DNA from 3 places in the Streptomyces sp. NPDC059852 genome. Region 3 is predicted to be linked to each of the others. Evidence: riboswitches for the same ligand, from Rfam matches in the RefSeq annotation. Region 3 holds a riboswitch; each other region holds the start of a gene.
The links. A riboswitch is a leader RNA that binds a small molecule or an ion and turns the genes downstream of it on or off. The one in region 3 is predicted to bind thiamine pyrophosphate.
Positions count from the first base shown of each region.

Region 1: it holds a riboswitch for thiamine pyrophosphate, as region 3 does, so the genes downstream of both, thiO (glycine oxidase ThiO) here and thiC (phosphomethylpyrimidine synthase ThiC) in region 3, are expected to answer to the same signal.
Region 2: it holds a riboswitch for thiamine pyrophosphate, as region 3 does, so the genes downstream of both, ACFV46_RS10125 (thiamine ABC transporter substrate binding subunit) here and thiC (phosphomethylpyrimidine synthase ThiC) in region 3, are expected to answer to the same signal.

Region 1 is NZ_JBHWJK010000037.1:7,725-13,842, forward strand. Features, by position in the region: gene ACFV46_RS31380 (hypothetical protein) at 1-770, opposite strand, end outside; gene ACFV46_RS31385 (hypothetical protein) at 895-1,239, opposite strand; TPP riboswitch at 1,291-1,402, shown strand; gene thiO (glycine oxidase ThiO) at 1,400-2,560, shown strand; gene thiS (sulfur carrier protein ThiS) at 2,557-2,757, shown strand; gene ACFV46_RS31400 (thiazole synthase) at 2,761-3,555, shown strand; gene pknB (Stk1 family PASTA domain-containing Ser/Thr kinase) at 3,674-5,605, shown strand; gene ACFV46_RS31410 (deoxyribonuclease IV) at 5,673-6,118, shown strand, end outside.
Region 2 is NZ_JBHWJK010000006.1:124,147-130,264, reverse strand. Features, by position in the region: gene ACFV46_RS10135 (hypothetical protein) at 1-545, shown strand, start outside; gene rlmN (23S rRNA (adenine(2503)-C(2))-methyltransferase RlmN) at 911-2,017, shown strand; TPP riboswitch at 2,042-2,147, shown strand; gene ACFV46_RS10125 (thiamine ABC transporter substrate binding subunit) at 2,225-3,319, shown strand; gene ACFV46_RS10120 (ABC transporter permease) at 3,295-4,962, shown strand; gene ACFV46_RS10115 (ABC transporter ATP-binding protein) at 4,963-5,982, shown strand; gene ACFV46_RS10110 (maleylpyruvate isomerase family mycothiol-dependent enzyme) at 6,007-6,118, shown strand, end outside.
Region 3 is NZ_JBHWJK010000021.1:20,747-26,864, forward strand. Features, by position in the region: gene ACFV46_RS24680 (IclR family transcriptional regulator) at 1-246, shown strand, start outside; gene ACFV46_RS24685 (SsgA family sporulation/cell division regulator) at 343-780, shown strand; gene ACFV46_RS24690 (YibE/F family protein) at 854-2,356, opposite strand; TPP riboswitch at 2,428-2,584, shown strand; gene thiC (phosphomethylpyrimidine synthase ThiC) at 2,577-4,379, shown strand; gene ACFV46_RS24700 (hypothetical protein) at 4,523-5,626, shown strand; gene ACFV46_RS24705 (hypothetical protein) at 5,635-6,118, opposite strand, start outside.

The DNA.
Region 1 (6,118 bases), on a different contig from region 3:
TCGTGGCAGTAGTAGTCGCGCTTGACGACCGACGTTCCGGCGGGAAGCTTGATCAGGATGTGGACGCCCGGCACCCCGCCCTCCTCCAGGAGCCAGGCGGGCCCGGCGTTGGCGAACCCCACCTTCATCGTCACCGTGTCGCCGACCCTCCCGCTCAACGCGGCACCCGTCACCTGGTAGTCGGCCGTGTTGACGGTGCTGACCGGCACGTAGACGTACTTCGCGGAACCCTCGCCCCCGGCCGGTCCCTCGACCAGTCCCACCGCCGGGGCGGTCCCCTGCACCGACGGCTCTCCGTTCTCGTCGTCCGACGGGGCGGTCCCGTACCCGACGCGCAGCCGCAGCCTGTCGTTGTACGCGCGGTCCAGTGCCTCGACCCGGAGAGGCTTCTCGGGCGTGAGGACGACGCCCGGCTCCACCGGCTGGTCGTACGCGCACGTCGCGGTCCAGTACTCGGGCATCTCGTCGTAGGACCTGACGTGCTGCACACGGCAGTTGGAAGGGACGTCCACGAGGTCGAGCCCCCGGGTGACGGAGTAGGAGACCCACGCCTTCTCGGCGGTCACGGTGCCCTTGTTCGTCACGGTGACCGGGACGTCGAACGTGCTCCCCGGTCGCAGCCCGTGGACCGGCTCGACGCCTCCGAGGACCAGGTCGGGTCCGGCCTCCTCAGCGAAGGCGGCGGGAGCCGCGGCCAGCACGATCAGGCCGGCGGCGCCGAGGGCGGCGGCGGCACGGGAGGCGCGGCGGTTGTGCGGGGGTATCGGCATGGAGACATCCTCTGCTGGGACGCGGGAGACGGACGGCGCCTTCCGGGGGAACGGCCCTTCTCCCGCTAGACCCTCACCGATCTCCAACGGTTGTACGTCCGGATCCTTCTCCGCCGTACCGTCGTCAGGACGCGGGCACCTGCTCGACCACACTGGTGCCGCTGCCCGCCTGCGACTCCCACTCCCACGTCTCGGTCAGGCGCACGCGCCCGTCGGGGAGTTCGCCCACCGTGGACACGCAGTGGCCCGAGGAGGTCGTGCCGTCCCGCTTGAGCTGCACGTACCGGAAGTCCAGCCGGTCGCCGTCGCGGGTGCCGACGAGGTGCCCGCGCACCACGTCGCCGCCGTCGTACTCGGCCCAGACCACGCCGTCCCGCTCGTGGTACGTGAAGCGGGTGCGCGTGCCGACCTGCCCCGGCGCCTGGTCGGCGACGGGGGCGAGGACGAGACCGTCGAGCGAGCGGGCCATGCGGGAGGCTCCCTTACCGATACCTGGGGCTGCGGGCTAGGGTGGCCACCGTAGAGCACTCGCGGGAGCCCGGACGCACCGGGCTGAGAGGGAGGCTGGCGGCCTCCGACCGTACGAACCTGATCCGGGTCATGCCGGCGAAGGGAGGGGCTGGACGCCCATGTCCTCACGTACGTCAGACGTCCTCGTCGTCGGGGGCGGGATCATCGGCCTGGTCACGGCGTGGCGGGCCGCGCAACGCGGGTTCGCCACGGCCGTGGTGGACCCGGAGCCGGGCGGCGGGGCCGCCCAGGTGGCGGCCGGGATGCTGGCCGCCGTCACCGAACTCCACTACGGGGAACAGACCCTGCTGGGGCTCACCCTCGAATCGGCCCACCGCTACCCGGACTTCGCGGCCGAGCTCGGCGACTCCACCGGGCACACCCTCGGCTACCGCCGCTGCGGCACGCTCGCCGTCGCCCTCGACGCGGACGACCGTGCCCACCTGCGCGAACTGCACGCCCTGCAGACCCGTTCGGGGCTGGACTCCACATGGCTGACCGGCCGGGAGTGCCGGCGCCTGGAGCCGATGCTCGCGCCCGGCGTGCGCGGCGGGCTGCGGGTGGACGGCGACCACCAGATCGACCCCCGGCGGCTGGCCGGGGCGCTGCTGGAGGCGTGCGAGCGCGCCGGTGTGACCTTCCACCGGGCCTGGGCCGAGCGTCTGGACGTCACGGCGGACCGGGCGACGGGGGTCACCACCACGGACGGCACGGCGCTGCGCGCGGACCGGGTGGTCCTCGCCGCGGGCAGCCTGAGCGGCCGGCTCGCGGGCGTCCCCGACGACGTACGGCCGCCCGTGCGGCCCGTGAAGGGGCAGGTGCTGCGGCTGACCGTGCCGCGGGGCCTCGCGCCGTTCCTGAGCCGTACCGTGCGCGCGATGGTGCGGGGCAGCCAGGTGTACCTGGTGCCACGCGAGAGCGGGGAGCTGGTCGTCGGGGCGACGAGCGAGGAACTGGGCTGGGACACCACGGTGACCGCGGGCGGCGTGTACGAGCTGCTGCGGGACGCCCACGAGCTGGTGCCCGGCATCACCGAGCTGCCGCTGACGGAGACCCGGGCGGGTCTGCGCCCCGCCTCCCCCGACAACGCGCCGCTGCTCGGCCCGACCGCCCTCGACGGGCTGCTGCTCGCCACCGGTCACCACCGCAACGGTGTGCTGCTCGCGCCGGTCACCGGGGACGTCCTCGCGCACGTCCTGACCACCGGTGAACTGCCGGACGTGGCCCGTGACTTCACACCGCTGCGGTTCGCCACCGTCCCCCAGGAGCAACCGGCATGAACATCTCGCTCAACGGGGAGCGGCGCCGCGTCGCCCCCGGCACGGCGCTCGACGCCGCCGTCCGGCTGCTCACTGCGGCGCCCTCAGGGGTGGCCGCCGCCCTCAACGAGACCGTCGTCCCGCGCGCGCAGTGGCCGTCGACGCCGCTGCGCGAGGGCGACCGCGTCGAGGTCCTGACCGCCGTGCAAGGAGGCTGACCCATGGCCGACGACCCCCTCGTCCTCGGGGACCTGTCCCTCACCTCCCGGCTGATCATGGGCACGGGCGGGGCGCCCAGCCTGGACGTGCTGGAGCGGGCCCTGGTGGCGTCCGGGACGGAGCTGACGACCGTCGCGATGCGGCGGGTGGACCCCTCGGTGCACGGCTCGGTCCTCTCCGTCCTGGACCGGCTCGGCATCCGGGTGCTGCCGAACACCGCGGGGTGCTTCACCGCGGGCGAGGCGGTGCTGACGGCCCGCCTCGCGCGCGAGGCGCTCGGCACGGACCTGGTCAAGCTGGAGGTCATCGCCGACGAGCGGACGCTGCTGCCGGACCCGGTCGAGCTGCTGGACGCGGCGGAGACGCTGGTGGACGACGGGTTCACGGTGCTGCCGTACACCAACGACGATCCGGTGCTGGCGCGGAGGCTGGAGGACGCCGGGTGCGCGGCGATCATGCCGCTGGGCTCGCCCATCGGCTCCGGACTGGGCATCCGCAATCCGCACAACTTCCAGCTGATCGTGGAGCACGCGCGCGTGCCGGTGATCCTGGACGCGGGGGCCGGGACGGCCTCGGACGCGGCGTTCGCGATGGAGCTGGGCTGCGCCGGTGTGATGCTCGCCTCGGCCGTGACGCGGGCCCAGGAGCCGGTGCTGATGGCCGACGCGATGCGGCACGCGGTGGAGGCGGGCCGGCTGGCCCGCCGGGCGGGCCGGATCCCCCGGAGACACTTCGCCGAGGCGTCCTCCCCGGTGGACGGCCTGGCACGGCTGGATCCGGAACGGCCGGCCTTCTGAACGTATGTTCGATCAAGGCATCCGGAGGCTGAGCCGTCCGTCACAGGACGGTCGCAGTCCCGCCCCGATCCCGGCCGGACCGGACGGGGTGTCGGTGTCGGCTCGTACACTCACCTGCGTGGATACGACCCTTCAGGACCCTCTGGTCGGGCAGGTGCTCGACGGCCGCTATCGCGTGGACGCGCGGATCGCGGTCGGCGGGATGGCCACGGTCTACCGGGCCCTGGACACCCGCCTCGACCGCGTGCTCGCGCTCAAGGTGATGCATCCGGCGCTGGCGGTGGACGGGGCGTTCGTCGAGCGGTTCATCCGGGAGGCGAAGTCCGTCGCCCGGCTGGCCCATCCGAACGTGGTGCAGGTCTTCGACCAGGGCACCGACGGGTCGTACGTCTATCTCGCGATGGAGTACATCGCGGGCTGCACCCTGCGGGACGTGCTGCGCGAGCGCGGGGCGCTCCAGCCGCGGGCCGCGCTCGACATCCTGGAGCCGGTGCTCGCCGCGCTCGGCGCCGCCCACCGCGCGGGGTTCGTGCACCGGGACATGAAGCCGGAGAACGTCCTGATAGGGGACGACGGCCGGGTCAAGGTCGCCGACTTCGGCCTGGTGCGCTCGGTGGACACCGTGACCAGCACCACCGGGGCCGTCCTCGGCACCGTCTCGTATCTCGCGCCCGAGCAGATGGAGCAGCCGGGCGCCGCCGACGCCCGTGTCGACGTGTACGCGTGCGGTGTCGTCCTGTACGAGATGCTGACCGGCGAGAAGCCGCATGACGGGGACTCCCCCGCCGTGGTGCTCTACAAGCATCTGCACGACGACGTCCCGCCGCCCTCCGCGGTGGTGCCCGGTCTGGCCTACGAGCTCGACGAGCTGGTCGCCTCCGCCACGGCCCGCACTCCGGACGTCCGTCCCCACGACGCCGTGGCCCTGCTCGCGCAGGCCCGCGTGGCGCGCGCGGCGCTCACCGACGGGCAGTTGGACGCGATGCCCCCGCAGGCCCTGTCCGACGGGCACGACAACGCCGACGACCGCACGAGCGTGATCCCGCGCGGGCTGACCGTGGCCGCGCCGCCGCCGGTCGACGGGGACGAGCCCGTGCACCGCACCAGCCGTCTGGAGATGCCGCCGCCCCCGCCCACCGGGCCGCCCCGCGCGCGGGGCTCGCGCCGGCCGCGCGGCCCGCTCGTCGTGGTGGCCGCCGTGCTGCTGGCCCTCGGCCTGGGTGCGGGCATCTGGTACATCAACTCCGGCCAGTTCACCGAGGTGCCGCCGCTGCTGTCGAAGACCGAGGCGCAGGCCCGGGAGCGTCTGGAGCAGGACGGGCTCGACGTCGGCTCGGTGCGGCGCGCGTACAGCGACACCTTCGACCGCGGCACGGTCGTCGGCACGGACCCGAAGCCGGGCGCCCGCATCCGGCAGAACGACTCCGTGGACCTGGTCGTCTCCCTCGGCCCGAAGACGGTGAAGGTGCCGGACCTGCGGGACCGCCCGCTCGCCGAGGCGCGGGCCGCGCTGAAGGAGCGCGGTCTGGAGCCGGGCATGGTGACGCGCGAGTTCGACGACGAGGTCGCGCGCGGCTCCGTGATCTCCTCGTCCCCCGGCGACGGTTCCACCGTCCGCTCGGGTTCCGCGGTCGCGCTCACCGTCAGCAAGGGCAGCCCGGTCGACATCCCGGACGTCACCGGGGAGAGCGTGGAGGACGCGCGGGCCGAGCTGCAGGAGGCCGGTCTGAAGGTGAAGATCGCCCCCGCCCGGGTCAACTCCGAGTTCGACGCCGGCCAGGTCGCCCGGCAGTCGCCGCGCGAGGGCCTGCAGGCGGCCGAGGGCGACACCGTCACGCTGACCCTCTCCAAGGGCCCGGAGATGATCGAGGTCCCGGACGTGGTCGGTGACAGCGTCGACGACGCCAAGGACCAGCTGCAGTCCGCCGGCTTCGAGGTCGACGAGGACCGCGGGCTGCTCGGCCTGTTCGGGGACACGGTCAAGAAGCAGTCCGTGAAGGGCGGCGACAGGGCTCCGAAGGGGTCGACGATCACCATCACGATCCGCTGAGGCCGACGACCGGGCGGCGGGACGGCCGGGTGACCGGGCCGTTCCCGCCGCATGACACCCTGGACGGGTGAGAAGTCAGCAGTCCGGCACCCCCCTCCCCGGCCCCTCCCGCAACCCCGTCGGCGGCCATGTCCCGGTGGCCGGCGGCCTCGCCTCCGTCGGTCTCTCCTACGCCCGTGACCTGAGGGCCGAGACGGTCCAGGTCTTCGTCGCCAACCCCCGCGGCTGGGCGACCCCGCCCGGCAACCCGCGCCAGGACGAGGAGTTCCGCGCGGCCTGCGCCGCCGAGGCGATACCGGCGTACGTACACGCCCCCTACCTGATCAACTTCGGCTCGCACACGGAGGCGACCGTCGAGCGGTCCGTGGAGTCGCTGCGGCACTCGCTGCGGCGGGGCCGGGAGATCGGGGCGCTCGGCGTGGTGGTGCACACGGGCAGCGCGACCGGCGGCCGGGACCGCTCCGTGGCCCTGAAGCAGGTCCGCGAGCACCTGCTGCCGCTGCTGGACGAGCT
Region 2 (6,118 bases), on a different contig from region 3:
TTCTCGGGTCCGGAGCATATGAGGCCAGTGAGGCGGAATTGAGGTCGGCGCGCGCCGCGTATGAGGCAAGCGCGAACGAGCTGCCAGTAATCTTTCAAGTACCCGAGGACGGAAAGGAGTGGCTATTTCGCGTTCTGGCGAGAAATGCAGCCCATTCAGTCCTGCGTTTCGCCGGTGACAATACTGCTGCATCACAGTTCACCTCACCGAGAACCGCAGACATTCAGCGACTCCCCATAGATGATCCCGCCCCGGACTGGCAAAGTTTTACCGTCAGCGCCGAGTCCAGCTTTGATTCACATCGATTCGTTGGCATCAAATACACCATGCCGCTCCCCGATGGCGCCTCGCTCGAAATCTTCAGGGGAGTCGAAAAAGGGATGTATGAGAATCTTCGCGAGGGAAGAATGGGTGCCTATCTCCAAAGAGCCCGTCGGCTTCGCGATACATGGGCCACGGTGGGCAGAGGAGCGCCTGCGAGCGGTTCGCACCAGGCCGTCTCCGTGGGAAGTGATGGTACTGGGGTGCGGATCCGCGTGGTGTAGCGCACGGTAGTCCAGCAGCGGCGGGCTGTTGGTGTCATCACGGAGGGCGGACGCCGCGACTTCAATCAGCCCTAGAGAAAGGCAGGGTGCCGGATCAGGCGCTCTCGGCTGGACCGGACCTCCAGTAACGCTGACAGCAAGGACGGCGCACGATAGTGACACTCAGCATCCCAGCGTGGCACGGGAGTAAGACGATCACCGTGCGCAGCCAGGTGTGCCGGCGTCTTCTAAGCGCCGGGGCAAGGCTGGGCCGTCCCCTGGGCCGTGCGACGTTGGCCGACGATGGCAGACGGCACCCGTGGGTGACCGCCCCCACCCCGCTCCGGCCTGGGCATCCAGAGTTGATCTGCCACACTGGAAGGGTTATGCCTGCACCCGGAGAACTCACATTCGTCGCCCCGCGCGGAGCCAAGAAGCCGCCGCGGCATCTTGCCGATCTCACGCCCGGTGAGCGCAAGGACGCCGTCGCCGCGATCGGCGAGAAGCCGTTTCGTGCCAAGCAGCTGTCGCAGCACTACTTCGCGCGGTACGCGCACGATCCGGAGCAGTGGACCGACATCCCCGCCGGGTCCCGCGCCAAGCTGCGGGAGGAGCTGTTTCCCGAGCTGATGACCGTCGTGCGGCATCTGTCGACCGACGAGGGGACCACGCGCAAGACGCTGTGGCGGCTGTTCGACGGGACGCTCGTGGAGTCCGTGCTGATGCGGTACCCGGATCGGGTCACGATGTGCATCAGTTCTCAGGCCGGGTGCGGGATGAACTGTCCCTTCTGTGCCACCGGGCAGGCGGGACTGGATCGGAATCTGTCCACCGCCGAGATCGTCCATCAGATCGTCGACGGGATGCGGGCGCTCCGGGACGGTGAGGTGCCTGGGGGGCCTGCTCGGCTGTCCAACATCGTCTTCATGGGGATGGGCGAGCCGCTCGCCAACTACAAGCGCGTTGTCGGGGCCATTCGGCGGCTCACCGATCCTGAGCCCGACGGGCTGGGGCTCTCGCAGCGGGGGATCACTGTTTCCACGGTCGGGCTCGTGCCTGCCATTCATCGGTTCGCCGACGAGGGGTTCAAGTGCCGGCTCGCCATCTCGCTGCACGCCCCCGACGACGAGCTGCGTGACACCCTCGTCCCCGTGAACACGCGGTGGAAGGTGCGCGAGGTGCTGGACGCCGGGTTCGAGTACGTCGGGAAGAGCGGCCGCCGGCTGTCCATCGAGTACGCGCTCATCCGGGACATCAACGATCAGGCCTGGCGTGGTGACCGGCTCGGGCGGCTGCTCAAGGGCAAGCCTGTGCATGTCAATCTCATTCCGCTCAACCCGACCCCGGGGTCGAAGTGGACCGCCTCCCGGCCCGAGGACGAGAAGGCGTTCGTCGAGGCCATCGCCGCCCACGGTGTACCGGTGACGATCCGGGACACCCGTGGTCAGGAGATCGACGGGGCGTGTGGTCAGCTCGCCGCCACCGAGCGGTAGTCTGACCGGCGTCAACACATCTGCATATTCCGACAGGGGAGCGCCACAGCGCTGAGAGTGCGGCACCGGCCGCAGACCCTCCGAACCTGGCCCAGGTCATTCTGGGTAGGGAGATCGGTCATCACTCGAGCTGTTGCGCCCTGCCCGAGCCCCCCGGGGCCACGGGCAGGGCCGCGTCTCTTCCTGGTCACCCCCAGGAGGAATCCAGTGAGCATCACCAAGAAGGCCACGGCCCTCGCCGTCGGGCTCGGTCTCGTCGCCCTGCCGGCGCTGACCGCCTGCGGGTCGTCCGACGACGGCGGCGACGGCAGCGGCGGCGGTTCCCGGACCGTCACCCTCGTCAGCCACAACTCGTGGGCCGTGTCCAAGGACGTCCTCGCCGCCTTCGAGAAGCAGTCCGGCTACAAGGTCCGGGTCCTCAAGGACGGCGACGCAGGGCAGGCCGTCAACAAGGCCATCCTGACCAAGGACAACCCCCAGGGCGACGTCTTCTTCGGCGTCGACAACACCCTGCTGTCCCGGGCCCTCGACAACGGCCTGTTCCAGTCGTACGAGGCCAAGGGCTCCGACAAGGTCGCGCCCGAGTTCCGGGTCGACCAGGAGAAGCACCGGGTCACCCCCGTGGACACCGGCGACGTCTGCGTCAACTACGACAAGGCGTACTTCAGCGAGCACGGGCTCACCCCGCCCACCTCCTTCGACGACCTGGTCAAGCCCGCGTACAAGGACCTCCTCGTCACCGAGAACGCCTCCACCTCCTCGCCCGGCCTCGGCTTCCTGCTCGGCACCGCCGCCGAGTACGGCGACGACGGGTGGGAGGGCTACTGGAAGAAGCTGAAGGCCAACGGCGTCAAGGTCGTCGACGGCTGGGAGCAGGCGTACAACGAGGAGTTCTCCGGTTCGGCCGGCGGCAAGAAGGCCAAGGGCGACCGGCCGCTCGTCGTGTCGTACGCCTCCTCGCCGCCCGCCGAGGTGATCTACGCCGATCCCCGGCCCTCGACCGCGCCCACGGGTGTCGTAGAGGGCACCTGCTTCCGGCAGGTCGAGTACGCCGGTCTGCTCAGCAACGCCAGGAACGCCGAGGGCGGCAAGGCGCTGATCGACTTCCTGCTGAGCGACACGTTCCAGAAGGACATGCCGCTGAACATGTTCGTGTATCCGGTGCGCGAGGGCGCCCAGGTGCCGAAGGAGTTCACCGCCTACGGGCCGGCGGCGAAGAACCCCGAGACCATGGAGCCGGCGAAGATCGCCGCCCACCGTGACGACTGGGTCAAGTCGTGGACCTCGCTCGTCCTCAGGTAGCGGGGCGCCGCACACGGAGCGCGGCGGCGCGGCTCGGTCTCGTGGCCGTGCCCGTCGCGTTCTTCGTGGTCTTCTTCGCCTACCCGGTCGCCGCGATCGTCGCGCGCGGCCTGCATGTCGACGGGGTGTGGCGGTTCGGGCGGCTGTGGGACGTGCTCGGGCAGTCCGACATCCGGCACGTGCTGTGGTTCACCACCTGGCAGGCCCTCGCCTCCACCGCGCTCACCCTGCTGATCGCGCTGCCCGGCGCCTATGTCTTCGCCCGCTTCAACTTCCCCGGCAAACAGGTCCTGCGGGCCGTGGTGACCGTGCCGTTCGTGCTGCCGACCGTCGTCGTCGGCACGGCGTTCCTCGCGCTCGTCGGCCGCGGCGGGCTGCTGGACGAGCTGTGGGGCGTACGGCTGGACACCACCGTGTGGGCCATCCTGCTCGCGCACGTCTTCTTCAACTACGCCGTCGTCGTACGGACGGTGGGCGGCCTGTGGGCCCAGCTGGACCCCCGGCAGGAGGAGGCCGCGCGGATGCTCGGGGCGTCCCGGTGGACCGCCTGGCGGACCGTCACGCTGCCGGCGCTCGGGCCCGCCGTGGCCGCCGCCGCGCTCATGGTCTTCCTGTTCACCTTCACGTCCTTCGGCGTGGTCCAGATCCTCGGCGGTCCGGCGTTCTCGACTCTGGAGGTCGAGATCTACCGGCAGACCTCCGAGATCTTCGACCTGTCCACGGCCGCCGTGCTGACGATCGTGCAGTTCCTGGCGGTCGGCTCCATCCTCGCCGTGCACGCCTGGACCGTACGGCGGCGGGAGAGCACCCTGCGGCTCGTCGACGCGTCCGTGACGGCGCGGCGGCCGCGCGGGGCCGGGCAGTGGGCGCTGCTCGCCGGGGTCCTGGCCGTCGTCGCCGTCCTGCTGGTGCTGCCGCTCGCCGTCCTCGTGCGGCGCTCCCTGGACGCGCCCGGCTTCGGCTACTACCGGGCACTCACCGAGTCCGACGGCGGGGTCTTCCTCGTCGCGCCGATCGAGGCGATCGCCAACTCCCTCCAGTACGCCGTGGTCGCCACCCTCATCGCCGTGCTGGTCGGCGGTCTGGCGGCGGCCGCGCTGACCCGGCGGGACGCCGGCCGGTTCGTCCGGGGTTTCGACGCGCTGCTGATGCTGCCGCTCGGGGTGTCCGCGGTGACCGTCGGGTTCGGGTTCCTGATCTCCCTGGACGAGCCGCCGCTCGACCTGAGGAGCAGCTGGATCCTGGTGCCGCTCGCGCAGGCGCTGGTCGGGGTGCCCTTCGTCGTGCGGACGATGCTGCCCGTGCTGCGGGCCGTCGACGACCGGCTGCGGGAGGCCGCCGCGGTCCTCGGCGCCTCGCCCTGGCGGGTGTGGCGGGAGATCGACCTTCCGATGGTGCGCCGGGCGCTGCTGATCGCGGCCGGGTTCGCGTTCGCGGTGTCGCTCGGCGAGTTCGGCGCGACCGTGTTCATCGCCCGGCCCGACAATCCGACGCTGCCGGTCGCGGTGGCCCGGCTGCTGGGGCGCGCGGGTGACCTCAACTACGGCCAGGCGATGGCCCTTTCCACGGTGCTGATGGTGGTGTGCGCGGTGGCGCTCCTGGTGCTGGAGCGGCTGCGCACCGACCGGACGGGGGAGTTCTAGATGCTGCTGAGCCTGACGGGCGCGACGGTCCGCTTCGGCGGGCGGGCGGTGCTCGACGCCGTCGACCTGGACGTCGCCGAGCACGAGATCGTGTGCGTGCTGGGGCCGAGCGGCAGCGGCAAGTCGACGCTGCTGCGGGCCGTGGCGGGGTTGCAGTCCCTGGACGCCGGCCGGGTGACGCTGGACGGGCGCGACCAGGCCGGGGTGCCCGCGCACCGGCGCGGTGTCGGTCTGATGTTCCAGGACCACCAGCTGTTCCCGCAGCGGGACGTCGGCGGCAACGTGGCGTTCGGCGCCCGGATGCACGGGGCCTCCCGGCGTGAACAGGCCGAGCGCGTGGGCGAGTTGCTGGAGCTGGTCGGACTGCCGGGTGCCGCGGGGCGGGCCGTCGCCTCGCTGTCCGGCGGGGAACAGCAGCGGGTGGCGCTGGCCCGTGCCCTCGCGCCCCGGCCGCGACTGCTGATGCTGGACGAGCCGCTGGGCCAGCTCGACCGCTCGCTGCGGGAACGCCTGGTGGTCGAACTGCGGGAGCTGTTCGGGCGGTTGGGCACCACCGTGCTGGCCGTCACCCACGACCAGGGGGAGGCGTTCGCGCTGGCCGACCGGGTGGTGGTGATGCGGGACGGCGGGATCGCGCAGACCGGGACACCGCTCGAGGTGTGGCAGCACCCGGCGGACGCGTTCGTCGCCCGCTTCCTCGGCTTCGACAACGTGGTCGAGGGCACCGTGGCCGGTGAGGCCGCGGACACCCCCTGGGGCAAGCTCCCGGTCGACGGGAACGCCGCGCAGGGCGTCCGGAGCCTGCTCGTGCGGCCCGCCGGGGTGCGGCTCGTCGCGCCCGACGAGGGACTGCGGTGCACGGTCGCCGCGCGGACGTTCCGGGGCACGCATGTCGCCCTGCGGCTCCAGCCGGAGGGCGCGCCACGCCTGGAGGCCGCCTGCGCGCTGCGGGAGGCACCGGAGGTCGGGGACGTGGTCGGCGTGGAGTTCGACGCGGCGGAAATCGTGGTGCTCGGCTGATCACCCGGCGCTTAGGGTGCGGGCATGACGCTGCTCGCACATGACCGCTACTGCGACGAGATAGATCACCAGGTCGGCCTGCTCAGGGCGGTGGTGGCCTCCGGTGCCGATCTGTCGGCCACCGTGCCGACCTGCC
Region 3 (6,118 bases):
CCGGACAGCCACAGCCTGCTACGACGTCTGGACCAGGCCGGGCGCATGGCCCCCGTGACCGAACGTCAGGAGTACGCGCTCGGCACGGTGTGCGCGGCCATCCCGATCACGGTGGGCACGACCGCCGCGACGATGGCCCTGTCCCTCCCCCTCCACCAGGCCGACCGGCTGCCCTCTGCGGTGCGCCAGCTCCAGGCTGAGATCGGGCGGCTCCTGGGGTCACTCGCGCTCTCTATCAGTATCTGAAAACTCACTCCTTGTGATCTCTCGTGTACGTTCAGCAAGATTCCACCAGTGTCGGGGTCCGTCCCGGCCAGTCGAAGGCAACCGACGGGGTAGGCGATGCGCGAGTCCGTACAGGCAGAGGTCATGATGAGCTTTCTCGTCTCCGAGGAGCTCTCCTTCCGCATCCCGGTGGAACTGCGCTACGAGACCTGTGATCCCTATGCCGTGCGGCTGACGTTCCATCTGCCCGGTGATGCCCCGGTCACCTGGGCCTTCGGGCGCGAGCTGCTGGTCGACGGCGTGGGCAGCCCCTGCGGCGAGGGCGATGTACGGGTCTCCCCGGCCGGATCCGACACCCTGGGCGATGTGCTGATCCGGCTCCAGGTCGGCCCGGACCAGGCGCTGTTCCGCTCCTCCGTGGCACCCCTCGTGGCGTTCCTGGACCGCACCGACAAGCTGGTGCCCCTCGGGCAGGAGGGGGCGCTCGCCGACTTCGACGCGCATCTCGACGAGGCCCTGGACCGCATCCTCGCGGAGGAGCAGAGTGCGGGCTGACGTGTCACGGCGGCCGGGTGCGGCAGGGGCGTAACGCTTCAGCGGATGTCGGGGGCGCCTCGGAGGCCCTGCCTCACCGCTTACGACGTCGTCCGCGCCCACCCCGCCCCGCGGCCGGTGCCGGGCCCGCTACGGCCGGTCGTGCCCCCACGGGCGCCGTGCCGGCCTCGGGACGGTCGGCCGACACCACCAGCGCCGCCAGGGCCGTCGTCACCGGTACGGAGGCGACGAGGCCGATGGAGCCCACCAGCGTCCGCACGATCTCCTCGGCCACCAACTCGCTGTTGGCGACCGTGCCGACGCCGCTCTGGGCGATGGAGAAGAGCAGCAGCAGGGGCAGCGCGGCGCCCGCGTAGGCGAGGACGAGCGTGTTGACGACGGACGCGATGTGGTCGCGGCCGATGCGGATGCCCGCCCGGTACAGCCCGCGCCAGCCCATCGTCGGGTTGGCCTCGTGCAGCTCCCATACGGCGGAGGTCTGGGTGACCGTCACGTCGTCGAGCACACCGAGCGAACCGATGATGATCCCGGCCAGCAGCAGACCGCTCATGTCGATCGACGGATACAGGCCGTGGATGAGACCCGTGTTGTCGTCGGTGTTGCCGGTGAGCGCCGCCCAGTCGATGAACACCGAGCCGAGGACACCGATCAGCAGGAGCGAGACCAGGGTGCCGAGGACCGCGACCGATGTACGCGCCGAGAGGCCGTGGCACAGATAGAGCGCGATCAGCATGATGGCGCTCGCCCCCACCACCGCCACGACCAGCGGGTTCGAGCCCTGCAGGATCGCCGGCAGGATGAAGAAGTTGAGCAGCAGGAAGCTGATGGCCAGTGAGACCAGCGCCATGACGCCCCGCAGCCGCCCGACGAGCACGACGGCGACGGCGAAGATCCCGGCGAGCACCGAGAGCGGGACGCGACGGTTGACGTCGGCGACGGCGTACTGGAGGTCCTTGGGAGCGGAGGGCTCGTAGGCGACGACGACCTCCTGGCCCTCGCTCAACTGCCGTGACTGGTCGGGCTGGACGATCTCCGTGAACGTACGGCCCTTGTCGTTCCCCGTGTCGACGCGGATGGTCGCCTTCTTGCAGGTGCCGCTCTCCTCCCGCGTGGCGGAGGAGCCCTGCCCGGCCGAGGTGCTCCCGGCCGGCGGAGCTCCGCCCGCGCCCACGTCCTTGCAGCTCAACTCGACCACCTTGGTGACCGTGGCCTGCTGGGTCTGCCGGTCGAAGCCGACCCCGGTGCGCTCGTGCGCCGGGGCGCCGCCCGGCCAGAGCACGGCGAGGCCGACCACCACCGCCGCGGCGAACGGGATCAGGACGGCCGCGATGACCTTGCGCAGATGCCGGGAGACGGGAGCGGCCGGACCGTGGGCGTGGCTGTGGGAGTGCCCGTGGCCTGGGCCGTGCCCGTGGCCAGGGCCGCGCTCGGGGCCGTGCCCGCTGTCGGGCCCGCCCTCGGGAGCCGCCGAACCCCGGTGCTCCTCAGGGCCGTTGTGCCGGTCGGGGCCGTTTCCAGGGCCTCGGCCGCGGCGCGGTTCGTGCGGCGGGTACGGAGGTTCATGCGTCGTGGTCACCGCCCGATCATCGCAAGAACGGTGAGGGCCCTCTGTTCACCGCGCCCGGACGGGCGCTAGCGTGGAGGCACCTTTGTACACGCGGGAGCTCGGAGCACCGGGCTGAGAGGGCGCTGACCTCCGTCCCAGCGATGTTTCACATGAAACATCGGCGGACGGACACCGCTGCGTCGACCGCCGAACCTGTTACCGGGTAATGCCGGCGTAGGGAGTAGGTCTCATGACCATCAAGGACGCGCGCACGCCTGCCTCGAACCAGGACGAATCGCCCCTGCCGGGCGCATCCTCCGCAGAGGCCGGGAAGTCCATCGGCTGGCACAAGGCGTACGTCGAGGGCTCACGCCCCGATCTGCGGGTGCCGGTCCGCCAGGTGCACCTCACCAACGGGCAGTCGGTCACGCTGTACGACACGTCGGGCCCGTACACCGATCCGGCCGCCGAGACCGACGTCCGCCGTGGGCTGCCCCCGCTGCGGGAGAACTGGATCATCGCCCGCGGGGACACCGAGGAGTACGCGGGCCGGCCCGTACGGCCCGAGGACGACGGGATCAAGCACACCGCGCCGCGCGGAGGTCTGCGCAACCTCGACGCGGTGTTCCCGGGACGGCCGCGCCAGCCCCGGCGCAGCCGTGACGGACAGGCGGTCACGCAACTCGCGTACGCCCGCCGCGGGGAGATCACCCCCGAGATGGAGTTCGTGGCGATCCGGGAGAACGTCGACCCCGAGGTGGTCCGTGCGGAGATCGCCGCGGGCCGGGCGGTCCTGCCCGCCAACGTCAACCACCCGGAGATCGAGCCGATGATCATCGGCAAGCGGTTCCTGGTGAAGGTCAACGCCAACATCGGCAACTCGGCGGTGACGTCCTCCATCGAGGAGGAGGTCGAGAAGATGACGTGGGCGACCCGCTGGGGCGCCGACACGGTCATGGACCTCTCCACCGGCCGCAACATCCACACCACGCGCGAGTGGGTGCTGCGCAACTCGCCCGTCCCCATCGGCACGGTGCCGCTCTACCAGGCACTGGAGAAGGTCGACGGCAAGGCCGAGGAACTGACCTGGGAGATCTACAAGGACACGGTCATCGAGCAGGCAGAGCAGGGCGTGGACTACATGACGGTCCATGCGGGCGTGCGCCTGCCGTACGTGCCGCTCACCGCGAACCGCAAGACGGGCATCGTCTCCCGGGGCGGCTCGATCATGGCCGCATGGTGCCTGGCGCACCACAAGGAGAGCTTCCTGTACGAGAACTTCGAGGAGCTCTGCGAGATCCTCGCCGCCTACGACGTCACCTACTCGCTGGGCGACGGCCTCAGGCCGGGGTCGATCGCGGACGCCAACGACGAGGCGCAGTTCGCGGAGTTGAGGACGCTCGGGGAACTCAACACCATCGCCAAGCGGTTCAACGTCCAGACCATGATCGAGGGCCCGGGACACGTCCCGATGCACAAGATCAAGGAGAACATCGACCTCCAGCAGGAGATCTGCGAGGAGGCCCCGTTCTACACGCTCGGCCCGCTGACGACGGATGTGGCTCCGGCCTACGACCACATCACCTCGGGCATCGGCGCGGCGATGATCGCCTGGTGGGGTACGGCGATGCTCTGCTACGTGACGCCCAAGGAGCACCTGGGCCTGCCCAACCGGGACGACGTCAAGACAGGCGTCATCACCTACAAGATCGCCGCGCACGCCGCGGACCTCGCCAAGGGCCACCCCGGCGCGCAGGAGTGGGACGACGCCCTGTCCGACGCCCGCTTCGAGTTCCGCTGGGAGGACCAGTTCAACCTGGCGCTCGACCCGGACACGGCACGGGAGTTCCACGACGAGACCCTGCCGGCCGAGCCCGCCAAGACGGCCCACTTCTGCTCGATGTGCGGGCCGAAGTTCTGCTCCATGAAGATCTCCCAGGACATCCGCCGGCGCCACGGCGGCTCCCAGGACGAGATCGAGGAGGGCATGGCCCAGAAGTCCAAGGAGTTCGCGGCGGCGGGCAACAGGGTGTACCTGCCCATCGCGGACTGATCGTCCGACCCGTCGGTGTCCCTCGCACGTCTCGCGGGGGACACCGGCGCCTGGGGGAGAACTGGACGGTGACGCGAGGGGGTCAGTAACGACAAGGACACGTCGCCGCCCGGGCTGACCAAGATCCGTAGTGTGTCTTGCCTATGCCTGGGATCGATGTGGCCAACGGAGTGGCGGGTGCCGTCATCGGCATGCTTTTCGCGGTGCTGTTCCAGCAGCCGTTGCAGGACGCCTGGTACCGGTTACGGACGCGCTCGGCACGCGCCCTCCGCAGCCTCGGACGCCGGGAGGAGTCGGGTCCCGCGTGGCGGACGTTCTCGCTCGGGCCCCTGCAGACCTCTGCCCTGATCGTCGAGGGGGACGGAGAGTCTCCGATACCCCCCGAGACCGTGTACGTCCACGTGCTCGACGACGAGATCGAGCTGCCCTCGGACATGCGGTCCTGGCGGGACGAGATCGCCGCGGAGAGCGAGCAGCTCCGCGCCGAGGGGCGCAGTCCGCTGTGGAACGGGCCACGGTACGCGGTCGAGGCGTTCGACATCTCACGTACCGCTCTCGACGAGCGACCCGAAGTCCATCTGCGTCTGCGACCGACCGACTACTACACCTTCCTGGCCGCTCAGCAACTCGACCGGCGACTTCCGGACGGCACTACGCCCCGGTCCCGGTATCTGGACCCCGACCGGCCCCTGGAGGCGCCGGCGTTCCTCCAGTGCAGCTTCGCCGTCAACATAGCGGTGGTCACCGCCGATGACATGCTCGTCGTCAGCCGGCGCAGCGACCGGGTCCGTATGGCTCCCGGCGTCTGGAACTCCTCGGTCAACGAGGGACTGTCCCGGCACATAGATTCGTCGGGGAGGAGTGCGCCGGACCTGCATGCCGTGGCCCGCCGGGGGATGCGCGAGGAACTCTCCCTGGAACCCCACGAGTACGCGCTCGACCTGCTGGCCTTCGTCCTGGACATCGGGAAGCGCCACTGGAGCGGTCACTTCTACGCCAAGCTGAAGGACCTGAGCAGTGCGGACCTTCAGGCACGCATGAGCCGGGGCGTGGCGGACCGCTGGGAGCACCAGACCATCGACTACGTGCCCTTCCGGCCCGCGGCGGTCGTCACGTACATGCTGCGGGACGACCGCGTGCACCGCTGGGCGCCGTTGGCGCCGGCGCTCTTCCATCTCTCGCTGGTCCATGCCTACAGCCGCACGCTCGTCGAGCGGGTCGAGGCGCAGCTCACCCGGCGCCTGTAGGCCGCGTCTCACTCCGGCTGGTGTTCCGGGCCTCCGAAGTCCGGGCTGGTGTAGTCCGGGCTCGAGAAGCGTGGGCGGTGGCCCCCGGCGGGGCCGTCGTCCGGGCTGCTGAACCCGGGGCGGCCGTAGCCGAGGTTCGGCATCCGGCCCGCCGGAGCCGACGGTGAGGTGGGGTGCAGGGCGGCGGTGGTGCCGGCGTCGGCGAGCGCTTCCCGCAGGAAGGGCAGGATGCCGCGCTCCAGCAGGGCCTGCCGCCAGGCATCCCTGGCCAGGACCACTTCCTCGCTCAGCGCGCCGTAGGGCGTGCCGTCGAGGGTGGGCCGGTTGCGCAGGGCGGTCAGGAGGAGTCCGACGGCGGCGACCAGGACGGCCGCCGCCGCGATGGCTCCGAACACCCATCCGGTGGTCAGCATCGTCCGGGCGAAGCCCTGCTCGGGGTCGAACATCTTGAGGATGTATCCCACGAGCAGGAATATCGCCGCGGCGGTGCCG